3 regions of the Paenibacillus shenyangensis genome follow, and region 2 is predicted to be linked to each of the others. Evidence: predicted binding sites of a transcription regulator. Region 2 holds the regulator's gene; each other region holds the start of a gene.
The links. The regulator CtsR, encoded in region 2, represses protease genes until heat stress. The targets are predictions, from matches to a motif close to ATGGTCAATAAAGGTCAAACA.
Positions count from the first base shown of each region.

Region 1 (4,241 bases), on a different contig from region 2:
GAGTGTAGACTGGATATCCTCCAGCATATTGTCCACGATCTGTACCAGATCTTCTTCCTTAAGAGAAGCAAATGGAATAATCGCATCAAACCGGTTCAGAAACTCCGGACGGAAGTAAGAGCCCAGCGATTCCAGAATCGAACTAGTCTGCTCTGATTTGGCAGCAGAGAAACCAACAGTGATTTTCTTCTCGGTAATACCTGCATTGGATGTCATGATAATAACGGTATCCTTGAAGCTGACGGTACGGCCCTGGCTGTCTGTCAGACGACCATCGTCCATCACCTGCAGGAACATATTTTGTACATCAGGATGTGCTTTCTCGATCTCGTCGAGCAGGATGATGCTGTACGGATTACGACGTACACGCTCAGTCAGCTGACCGGCTTCATCATGACCCACATATCCTGGTGGCGAACCAATCAGTTTGGACACGGAATGTTTCTCCATATATTCACTCATATCCAGACGGATCATCGCATCGGATTGACCAAACAGCTCTTCAGCCAGTGATCGGGACAGCTCGGTTTTACCTACACCGGTTGGTCCGACGAACAGGAAGGACGCAATCGGTTTGTTTTTCGGTTTCAATCCGGCACGGCTACGGCGGATTGCTTTGGCGACTTTCTCTACGGCTTCATGCTGACCGATAACCTTGGTCTCCAGACGAGCAGACAGATTTTTCATTTTGTTCTGCTCATCCTGCTGCAGTTTGCCGACAGGAATACCGGTTTTGCGTTCGATAATATTCTGAATATCCTCGATGTGTACTTCGACCGGCTCTGTGCTGCTTGTCCCACTATTCAACTGGTTCAGCAGTTGGGTCTCTTCATCACGCAGCTGGGCTGCACGTTCGTAATGTTCTTCTCGAGTCGCCTGCTCTTTCGCAGCTTTGATCTTCTCGATACGAGCCATCAGTTCTCCCTGATCGCCTGCAGAAGCACGCAGATTCAGTTTGGCACCCGATTCGTCAAGCAGATCAATCGCTTTGTCTGGCAAGAAACGATCCTGGATATAACGATTGGATAATTGAACACAGGCTGCAATCGTCTCATCGGAGTAACGTACACCATGATACTCCTCGTATTTTGGACGCAGGCCTTTCAGGATTTCAACCGTTTCTTCTACCGTTGGTTCATCGACCATAACCGGCTGGAAGCGACGTTCCAGAGCAGCGTCTTTCTCAATCTGACGATATTCCTTGAGTGTAGTGGCACCGATAACCTGCAGTTCCCCACGAGCCAGCACCGGTTTGAGAATATTACCAGCGTCCATGGAACCTTCGGCAGATCCTGCACCGACGAGCAAGTGGATCTCATCGATAAACAGCAGGATATTCTCGCGCTGCTGCAGCTCGGCGATCAACTGTTTGACTTTTTCTTCAAATTGACCGCGGATACCGGTTCCCGCTACGAGTGAAGCCACGTCAAGCGAATAGACTTCCTTGTTTAGCAGTTTGGACGGTACTTTGCCTTCGGTAATACGCAGTGCCAGACCTTCGGCAATAGCTGTTTTACCAACTCCCGGTTCACCGATCAGGACCGGATTGTTTTTATTGCGGCGGTTCAGAATTTCGATCACACGTTCGATCTCGTCATCGCGGCCGATCACTGTATCGATCTTGCCGTCTTTGGCAGCATCATTCAGATTACGTCCTAGCTGATCCAGAATACCATTGCCGCGCTGCGGTTCTACCGTACGTGTCGCTGCACGCTGATTATTGGATCCACCTGCCTGACCCCCTTGCTGCATGAAGCCTTTGAACAGTTGATCCAGTGGTGACATGCCGGAAGCGCCGAATCCACCAGACAGTGGATTGTTGTTCATTTTGGCATAACATTCCTGGCACAGATACATCTTCTCTGATTTATGATTTACAGTGAAGCTCAATCCTACAGTGGCTTCGTGTTGATTACAATTTTGACAACGCATATATACATGCCCCTTTCTTAAATCGTATTGCTATCTAAAAATGGTCAAAAGAATGGGATTATAAATTGTTAACTTGAACAACCTTGGTAATGAATATTTGATGTTTGATCAATATTTTTTGACTTTGACTTTCTTTGACTATTATATCGCATTCAGATTTAATGTCAACAACTTACAGATGATTTTTATATTATTTTTGTAAATAATTTTGTGCACAATATAAATAGAATGTATTGAAGTATTGTATATGCTTATTTTGACTTATCCCTGTTTCCATACAGTATATTTTATAAACTTCATTTTAAGGACACCTCTTCAAACCTCTTACTCCTCATTTTAAAGAATAATAATACCTATTACATATACGGGGATCAAAGATGGTTTTTCGAGCTTTCATACCATGATTTTGGAGCTTGAAATGCTATGTTGACCTTTGATTTTCCTTCCTTTATATTGTTACAGGAACGCGTTCATATACACATTGTAATTTAATATATTGGGAAAGGCAGAGGGTATAATGGAATTTATTTTGTATCTGGCATTGATTCTTGTTTTTACCAAATTGGCGGGTGATTGGTCTGTTCGCCTCGGGCAACCTGCTGTATTGGGAAAATTAATTATAGGCATTATACTCGGTCCTGCGGTTCTGGGATGGATAGATAGTAATGAGTTTATTCATTATATGTCCGAAATCGGAGTCATTTTATTAATGTTTATCGCGGGTCTGGAGACTGACCTGGATGAACTCCGCAAAAACTGGAAGTCTGCTTTTGCTGTTGCTATAGGTGGTATTGTTCTGCCTTTTTGCGGAGGATATGGAACAGGTGAATTATTCGGTCTCGGACATTCGTACAGCCTGTTTATGGGCGTTGTCTTCAGTGCAACTTCCGTCAGCATATCTGTGCAGGTACTCAAGGAAATGAATCGTCTTCATTCCAGGGAAGGAACCACTATTCTCGGTGCAGCTGTAGTGGATGATGTACTGGTCGTGATTCTGCTGGCTGTATTGATGAGTTTCATGGGTGGTGGAGAACAGAGTTCACTCGGATGGATTATTGGCAAAAAGATTATTTTCTTCGCTGTGGTTATCCTTGCCGGATGGGGAGCCGTACCTGTTATTATGAAGTTCATGTCTAGACTGAAAGTCACGGAACCGTTAATTTCTGCCGCACTGATAATTTGCTTTGGCTTTGCTTATTTTGCCGACCTGATGGGCATGGCTGCTATTATCGGATCTTTTGCAGCAGGACTTGCCGTTTCACAAACCTCTTTCCGGGAAAAAGTGGAACATAAAATAGAACCGATCGCCTATTCGGTATTTGTACCTGTATTTTTTGTGAGTATTGGATTGCATGTATCTTTTGAAGGATTGGGACAGCAAATCGGCTTTATCGTTATTTTGACGCTTACTGCTGTGCTATCCAAACTGATTGGGGGAGCAGCCGGAGTAAGAATGACCGGATTTAATACCCGTTCTTCTTTTGCGATAGGCTCGGGTATGGTGTCTAGAGGAGAAGTTGCCTTGATCATTGCTTCAACCGGACTGCAAGCAGGTCTTCTGCTCCCGGCATATTTTACATCTATTGTTATTGTTATCATCATTACTACGCTTGTAGCTCCGCCGCTATTAAAAATGATGTTCAGGGTGCCGGATTCACAATTGGATCGTGCCTGATTTTCTCTTTCTGTGTGCAGTATACGATACACACTGTATATACAATGATACTCGTGTTTGCTATAAGAGATGAATGGTACAAGAAGAACATAGACAACGGGATAACTGGTCCACCAATATGGAAAAGAACTCTCTCCCGTATACAGGAGTAGAGTCCTTTTCCATATTAATGATATTTTCTTTGAAGCAAACGTGTTACCGTAATGGCTACTGTGCATGACGCTGGTTGCCATACAGCACTTAATAAACCAGTTGTCTCTATCTGGATTCCCCCACAAAATATACAGAATGCGCCGGTTCGTCTGCACACAATTCGATCAGAATAATCCGTCCTGTTCCACTCTCTACCCGCAATCGGATCGCTGGCGCGATACCTGCAAAAAATCGCAAAGCCACCGAATGCAGCAGCGAATCATCCAGCATCCAGCCTAACGGCATGACCAGATAATGCTGTCCATATGCCAGATAACTGTCTTTTATCCATTCCCTCAAATGATCCAGCTCAGAATCCATATCACTCTCCAAATGCTCGGTATGTATCAAATATTCCTCGGTATCCTGTACACCAGGACGGAACCACTCCTCGGTATCATGATGGCGATACAGATCGTGGATAATAGACAGCGCCCCCGTA
Region 1 is NZ_AOIG01000017.1:30,975-35,215, reverse strand. It holds gene H065_RS0114375 (ATP-dependent Clp protease ATP-binding subunit) at 1-1,932, opposite strand, end outside; gene H065_RS0114370 (cation:proton antiporter) at 2,450-3,607, shown strand; gene H065_RS0114365 (hypothetical protein) at 3,866-4,241, opposite strand, start outside.
Region 1: the regulator CtsR is predicted to act here: its motif matches at 2,054-2,074, upstream of H065_RS0114375 (ATP-dependent Clp protease ATP-binding subunit).

Region 2 (4,241 bases):
GTTGCTATCTTTGGCAATAGCCGTCAGATCGCGTGCCAGACTATCCAGTGTAGGCGTACTTACATTAGCAGGAGTACCGTGATGGCTGGATACCGCTTCATTACTGCCCAGCAGCTGCAATACCTGTTGGCGTGCCTTGTTCAGGCTAATACCCAGATTGTTCAGCACTCTTGCTGCTACACCTTCACCTTCACGGATCAGACCGAGCAGAATGTGCTCTGTACCCACGTAAGTATGACCAAGCTTGCGTGCTTCATCCATGGACAGCTCAATCACTTTTTTGGCACGCGGAGTATATGCAATATTTGTAGGCTGTTCCTGTCCTCTACCAATCAGAGATTCGACTTCATCCTGAATTTTTTCAAGTCCAAGACCCAGACCGATCAGCGCTTTGGCTGCGATGCCTTCACCTTCACGAATCAATCCAAGCAAAATATGCTCTGTACCGATGTTGTTGTGACCGAGACGAACTGCTTCTTCCTGAGCCAAAGCCAGAACTTTTTGAGCTCGCTCCGTAAATCTACCAAACATCATATTCAAGCACCTCCACGGTTTAGTCTTCTACGTGTACATTACCCAATTTATCGCGGATCAGCTGCGCCCGGTACATATCGCGTTCTCCTGATCCCATTTTAACACCGAAGGTTTTCTGAAGGAAACCCGATTGTGTCATAATCATTAACTCGTTCATCTGCGTAACCGTCGTCTTGTCGATCAATCCAAGATCCACGCCCAGTCGCACATCGGAGATACGCTGAAATGCTTCCTTGGAATCCATCATAGTGGCATAACACAGAATTCCATAAGAACGCATAATCCGGTCCGTTATGCGCAGACGAGATTCGGTCAGCAGACGATTGCGAGCATGCTGCTCATACTCAATGATCTGTAGCACTACGCTGCGCAGATTATCGATAATTTCCTCTTCCGATAATCCCAGAGTAATCTGGTTGGAAATCTGAAAAATATTACCGATTGCTTCGCTGCCTTCACCATACAAACCTCGTACTGCAAGTCCAACCTGCGAGACCGCCGACAAAATGCGTCCCACCTGGTTCATGATCGCCAGCGCCGGCAGATGAAGCATTACCGAAGCCCGCAGTCCGGTACCCATATTGGTAGGACAACTGGTCATATAGCCTCGATGATCATCGAATGCATAATTAACGGCCTTTTCAAAAGCATCGTCAATACCGGATGCGCGCTCCCATGCCTCCTGAAGCTGAAACCCCGGATACAGACACTGAATCCGCAGATGATCCTCTTCATTAAGCATAATGCTTACCGACTCATCCTCGGCCAGCAGCACTGCTCCTGCTCTGGATTCATTAATAAGGCTCGGACTGATCAGGTGTTTCTCCATCAGCACTTCCTTATCCACATCATCCAGTTCACTCAATATGATCGGTTCAAAGGTACCTATGCTCTGTACCGATTCACTCCCCAGCGCTTCGATCAGCTGTCCCTGCACGGCTTCTGCCTGCTCGGCTGAAGCAACGATAGGAAAAGGGTAATGAACCAGATTACGTGCAATACGTACTCTGCTGCTGATTACAACATCCGAATGCTCTCCGCCTTCTTTCATCCACTCACTCAAAGGCTTCTCGGTAAAACGGAGATTGGGCATACGGCATTCCTCCTTACGACTCCTGTGAAATCTGCTTTTCCAGTCCACGGATCTGATCTCTCAGCTCTGCAGCCTGTTCAAATTCCTCATCAGCGATGCTCTGCTGAAGCTGCTGCTTGAGCTCGTGCATCTGCTGTCTGATTTTGATCTGAACACCGGCGCGACCAGGCAGTTTACCAGTATGAGCGGTACTGCCATGCACCCTTTTAAGCAGTGGGTCCAGTTTGGCATCAAATGTCTTGTAACAGGAACTACAGCCAAACCGTCCCAGTTTGCGAAATTGGGTATAGGTCATGCCGCATTCCGGACATTGTAATTCCTGCACAGGAGGTCCGGCAACCTGACCTTTGTTGCTGGAATCAAAGTCCATCAATCCCGACAGCAGATTATGAATCGAAAAGCCGCCGGATGTACCCGGAATCAGTTCGCCTTTTTCACGGGCACAATGTTCGCAAATATGAAATTCCGTTTTTTCCCCATTTACGATTTTGGTAAAATGAAGAGTAGCCGGTCTCTTTTGACATTCCTGACAGACCATCACAATTACCCCCTTTGCCAGATATCAGGAGCCAAGCAATGAAATCAACATGGCCTTCATCATCCTGGCACGGACTTCATCCCGGTAGGGAAGATTCAATGAAATAACGTCCCGGCATACGACAGAACGCATCAGCTCGGCTTCACGCTTGGAAATAAGCCTTGCTTCCAGCAACTGATAAATAAGTCCTTCTGCTGCCACCTGACTCATATTCTGACCGATACTTTCGTGAATATGAGTATGGATCGTCGAATGAGCAGGCAGTTCGATACGCCGTATGCGGATATAGCCCCCGCCTCCCCGCTTACTTTCAACGAGGTATCCTTTTTCAAGAGTAAAGCGGGTGCTGATAACATAATTGATCTGTGAAGGCACACACGAGAACTGATCAGCCAGATCGTTGCGCTGAATCTCTATCGCTCCTTCACCTTCCTGAAGTATCCGTTTTAAATATTGTTCGATAATGTCGGAGATATTACGCATTGTATCCTCCTCCATGTATAGTTAAACCTGCAAACATGAATTCGCCAATGATAATATCAAAGTCTACATAAATATCACTTAACCATAAATTTCATGGTCAGAAACGAACGTTCGTAACAATCTATTATACAGATCGAAACAGATCGTCACTTTGCAGGATCACATCCATTCTACAGGCAAATATATTACTGCATTTGCTCGCTGACTTTGACTTTCTTTGACTTTATAATATTATACCATAAAATCCCGTTTTGCCAATAGCAGACAGGAGAAGTTTGTTTTGTTTTTGAGTGTTTAAGCTCATACGGAACGGTTACAGAAATCGTTATTTTGGGGTGGAAGTAAAAACAAATACTTTGCCATCGGTATTCAGTATCTGGGTTCCATTGGGTAGGGTGGCATAATGCTCCTGATGATCATGAGTCTGCCATCCCACGTGTCCACAGCAGAGTAATACGGGATCATGCTGTTCCAATTCCAATCGTACGGCTGGAGCTCCAGGGCGGTTATGAACAGGATCATCCGGCCCCTGATGCATCAGCATAATATCCGGTGTTTTCTTTAGCAAATGAGCCATATGCTTCAGGAATTCCGGTGCTGCCATTCGATTGGGCTTGTCCGTTCTACCGATTATACCGCCCAATCCGGCAATATGAATATTGGCAATATCCAGCAGTTGCGGCTTCAGCATCCAGACTGCTTCAGGGCAAGTATTCAAGCATTGCATATCCTCATCCGTAAAAATATCGTGGTTGCCTGACACTGCCGTCATATACCGAAATTTTTGCCGAAAAGCTTCCCAGACGGATAATGGGCTTCCACTGGCACCTCGTTGCAGTGGATCGGCGTACAGATCTCCACATAACAACGTCAATACTTTTTCCTGCTGGATATCAGGCCATTCAATCTGCAGCAGCAACTCCAGGCTTTCGGCCAAATCTTCGCCAAGTAGACGATAGGATTGCATATAATGCTGCGTATCCTCTGTTTTTGAATGCAGCTTGGCTATAAGATTTTCATCTTCTGGACTATTTGCTTCTCCTTTGAGAAGAGATCGATTATGTGGGGTCACTCCCTGCAAATCAGATGCAATAATAATGGCATCGATCGTCTCGGGAAGACCTTTTATAGTACCGCTGTATACAGGCAACTGCTTGTACTCTATCCCCTGACTGCCTTGAGCTGCTGTAATATACGTAAATACTTCTACAGGTTCATTATGGATATGTACTATTTCCAGCATATGAGTACCTCTTTCCAGGATGTTGTGCTTGCTTCATCGTTTCTGTATTTGCTGCTTGACTTGCTTCTTTATAAAGTACCCTCTACAACAATCTCATCCGCATGCTGAAGCTGAGTCCGTATCCAATCGGTGAACAAATCAACAAAAGCACGATGATCTTCATTTGCTGCCGGGAATTGATCCATTTCCTGCAAAATATGCTGCCAGACCGGTGCAGCAATGGCATTATCCCAACAATGATCAAAGCTGTCGTAGACTTCCCCGGTTTTCGGATCGGTTAATGGATACTGCTTTTCAATAATCGGAACCAATTCGGCAAAATCCGTAAAGTAAACAAATAGCAGCTCTTC
Region 2 is NZ_AOIG01000031.1:8,710-12,950, reverse strand. It holds gene clpC (ATP-dependent protease ATP-binding subunit ClpC) at 1-534, opposite strand, end outside; gene mcsB (protein arginine kinase) at 554-1,627, opposite strand; gene mcsA (protein-arginine kinase activator protein McsA) at 1,641-2,165, opposite strand; gene H065_RS0122355 (CtsR family transcriptional regulator) at 2,190-2,648, opposite strand; gene H065_RS0122350 (metallophosphoesterase family protein) at 2,974-3,891, opposite strand; gene H065_RS0122345 (hypothetical protein) at 3,960-4,241, opposite strand, start outside.

Region 3 (4,241 bases), on a different contig from region 2:
CTACACGTACTGTCAATGTAACAGCTGCAGGCATGAACGATGTAGAAGTAACAGGCAATAAACTGGAATCTTCTACTCAAAATAAATACACTAACTTCAATATTGTATACCCAGTTGTATCCGGTCTGGAAAATGAAGCTGCACAAACCAAGATCAATAAAGCTCTCAAAGCACATTCTGACCAGTTCCTGACGACCATGCAAAAACAGGTCAAAGAAGCCGGAGCGCCTGCTAACAAAGATATTACTTACGAAATTGATGGCGGCTACAAAGTCACTTATAACCGTAATGGGGTTATCAGCTTCCTGTTGACTGATTATCAATATCTGGGCGGGGCACATGGTGACGATATCCTGACCAGCATGACGTTCTCACTGAAAGATGGCAAAGCTATTCAGTTGTCCGATCTGCTCAAGTCCAACAGCAACTACAGCCAGGATATCAAAAAGCTGATCCAGACACATATCAAGAAAAACGCAGATACTGAGGGGCTATCGCTGGAGCAGTTCAATGACCTGAGCAAAAACTCCAGCAAATACCTGGAGAATTACTATCTGACAGATAGCGGATTCACGATCTTCTTCCAGAAGTATGATATTGCTCCGGGAGCAGCAGGTAACCCGAAAATCGACTTTACCTTCAGCCAACTGCTGAAATCGGGTACCAACCCACTGTCCGCTTATCAATCCTAATTTTTTTTGAACATTGCTATGCAGAACATAAATAGATAGGAATATCCCAAGAACCTGTTCCATCGTGATCGTACGATGTTGAACAGGTTTTTTTTATTATGTATTTCTTTTTCGGCAGATGAGGAAAGGGGAGTTCAAAATCGCATAGGTAACAGGAGAATGAAAGGTAGCGAATAACAGCAGAACAAAAACACCTCCAGACATTAGTCTGGAGGTGTTTGGATAGGCTGGCAGTTGCCGGCTTATACTCCTTGCGGAGGTGTTTTTTCGATAACTTTATCGATCAGACCGTATTCCTGTGCATCTGCAGCAGTCATGAAATAGTCACGATCGGTATCTTTTTCGATACGTTCCAACGGCTGGCCTGTACGTTCAGCCAGGATTTTGTTCAGCTTGTCACGCATTTTGAGGATACGACGTGCACGGATTTCGATATCCGTTGCCTGACCTTGAGCACCACCCAGTGGTTGGTGAATCATAACTTCACTGTTTGGCAGCGCAAAACGCTTGCCTTTGGCACCTGCATTCAACAGGAACGCGCCCATACTCGCAGCCATACCTACGCAGATCGTAGATACATCGGCTTTGATAAATTGCATTGTATCGTAAATAGCCATACCTGCAGTAATGGAACCGCCTGGGCTGTTAATGTAGAGGTGAATATCTTTCTCAGGGTCTTCGGCTTCCAGGAACAGCATCTGTGCAATAATTGCATTCGCTACCATATCGTTAACCTCAGAACCAAGGAAAATGATACGGTCTTTCAGCAGACGGGAGTAAATGTCATACGCACGTTCACCACGGCTGCTCTGTTCAACGACCATTGGGATATAACTCACTAGAAACCCTCCTTAGATTACAATCATAATAAGTGTGATTATATAGTGGATCATTACTTCAAACAATATCAGGAACTCAATTGTTCTTACCACATTATAGGATAATTCAAACTAAAAGTCAAAGATAGTCAAACTATTGACTGTAAAACTGCCTGAACTGCTAAAAAATGGGTTAATGATGAAGAGGAACATTTGCTGTTCTCTATGGACACAATATGTCCCGTCTATAAGATAGAGACTGGATCACGGATCCGACAAGTCTTATCTTGAAATGCAGATCTGGCCGCGTATATATAATTGCTACTATAGGAATACTATTATATGCAGATACAAAAATAACCAGCCTGGGCTGGTTACGTCATTACTATTTCATCGAAGAAAAGATTATGTAATTAATCATGCGATAATATATACGTGCTACGATCAAGCTCTGAGCATCTGCTGCAAGAAAAGTAAAGTGGCGCGCCCGCCAAGAATCGAACTTGGATCTCAGGCTTCGGAGGCCTACGTCATATCCATTGGACCACGGGCGCATATCAGCAACAGCAAGAATTAGTATAGATGAAATAAAGTCAAAAAGCAAGCAACGCTTCCATAATAGTTATAACATGCATCTTCCATAATTAGTTGTCGCAAAGACTTGCTTCCCACGCAAAAATTGGTTAATATAGACGTGGGACTTAAAAAGTTATGCCGGGACATTTTGAGTCCATTATACGTAGCCTGAGTTACTGGGTATCCAATTACACTGAGCGAGACAAGTTGCAGGAGTGGAAAGCATGCGAAAATTACTTGAAATACAACAGCAGCTTCTGCCCGATCTCACCGATGTATTGAAGAAAAGATATGCTATTTTACATCAGGTCATGCTGACCGGAATTGTCGGGCGTAGATCGCTTGCCGTTTCCCTCAATATGACAGAGCGGGTACTGCGGGCTGAGACCGACCTGCTCAAAGCTCAGGGACTCCTTGAGATTGAGAGTACAGGAATGAGGATCAGCGAAGCAGGCAGGGAACTGCTGGAGGAACTTGAGCCTATTATGGAAGAGTTGCTCGGATTGTCCGTATTGGAAGATCGCATCCGTGATGTGTATGGACTAAGACAGGTTGTTATTGTACCTGGAGACAGTGACACATCAGCCAGTACCAAGCAGAATCTTGGCAGAGCTGGTGCCAAAGCTCTGCTCAGTGTGATTCGTGAGAATGATATTGTAGCTGTAACCGGCGGCTTTACGCTTGCCGAAGTAGCAGAACAACTTAGCCCAACTTTTCCAGCACCTCTAAAGGACGCCTGGTTCGTACCGGCAAGAGGCGGACTTGGCGAGAACATGGAGTATCAGGCTAACTCCATCGTTTCGACCATGGCTAAGCGTGTAGGCGCGCAGTACCGGCTGCTGCATGTGCCCGATCTGCTGCGCAGAGATGCTTACGAGCTGCTGTATCAGGATCAGAATGTCCGTGAGATTGTCGATTTTATCCGGCGTGCACGAATTATCATTCATGGCATCGGTGATGCGATGGAGATGGTGCGGCGCCGGAGACTGGACCCACAGACGGTAGAGGAGATCCGCAGTGCTGGAGCCGTAGCCGAATCATTCGGCCACTATTTTAATGAAGATGGTCAGACGGTGCACCATATGCTGACCCTCGGACTTCAGCTGGAGGATATTGCGAATGCCGAAGTCGTTATTGGAATAGCGGGCGGACGCAGCAAAGCCAAATCTATCCATTCTGTACTTAAATTCGGACAGGAAGATATCCTGGTCCTCGACGAAGCCGCTGCCAGAGAGATCGTCAAGGAGCTATAGTGGTTTCCTTGTATCAATCAATGTTATGCTTGTGACGGTGTCACGGCATGCATCACTGGCAGCAGACACACAAGCTTCATCTTATTATCGTTGTCTTGACAGGCTCGAGAGGGTCATGTCTTGATTGAATAAATCATAAACTTATTTCTAGGAGGAATTAACTCATGGTTAAAGTTGGTATTAACGGTTTTGGACGTATCGGACGTCTGGCTTTCCGTCGTATTCAAGACGTAGCAGGTATCGAAGTGGTAGCAATCAACGATCTGACAGACGCTAAAATGCTGGCGCATCTTTTGAAATATGATACTACTCAAGGTAAATTCAACGGCGAAGTTGAAGTACACGATGGTTTCTTCAAAGTAAACGGCAAAGAAGTTAAAGTTCTGGCTAACCGTAACCCTGAAGAACTGCCTTGGGGCGAGCTTGGCGTAGACATCGTACTGGAGTGCACAGGCTTCTTCACAACAAAAGAAAAAGCTGAGCTTCACCTGAAAGCAGGCGCTAAGCGTGTTGTTATCTCCGCTCCAGCAACTGGCGAAATGAAAACAATCGTTTACAACGTAAACCACGAAATCCTGGATGGTACTGAAACAGTTATCTCCGGCGCATCTTGCACAACAAACTGCCTGGCACCTATGGCAAAAACTCTGCAAGACAAATTCGGCGTTGTTGAAGGTCTGATGACTACAATCCACGCTTACACTGGCGACCAAAACACTCTGGATGCTCCACACGCCAAAGGTGACTTCCGTCGTGCTCGTGCAGCTGCTGAAAACATCATTCCTAACACAACTGGTGCTGCCAAAGCAATCGGTCTGGTTATCCCAGAACTGAAAGGTAAACTGGATGGCGGAGCACAACGTGTGCCTGTAGCTACTGGTTCCCTGACTGAGCTGGTAACT
Region 3 is NZ_AOIG01000026.1:31,506-35,746, forward strand. It holds gene H065_RS26470 (PdaC/SigV domain-containing protein) at 1-692, shown strand, start outside; gene clpP (ATP-dependent Clp endopeptidase proteolytic subunit ClpP) at 935-1,531, opposite strand; tRNA gene H065_RS0120095 (tRNA-Arg) at 1,990-2,064, opposite strand; gene H065_RS0120100 (sugar-binding transcriptional regulator) at 2,311-3,339, shown strand; gene gap (type I glyceraldehyde-3-phosphate dehydrogenase) at 3,504-4,241, shown strand, end outside.
Region 3: the regulator CtsR is predicted to act here: its motif matches at 1,646-1,666, upstream of clpP (ATP-dependent Clp endopeptidase proteolytic subunit ClpP).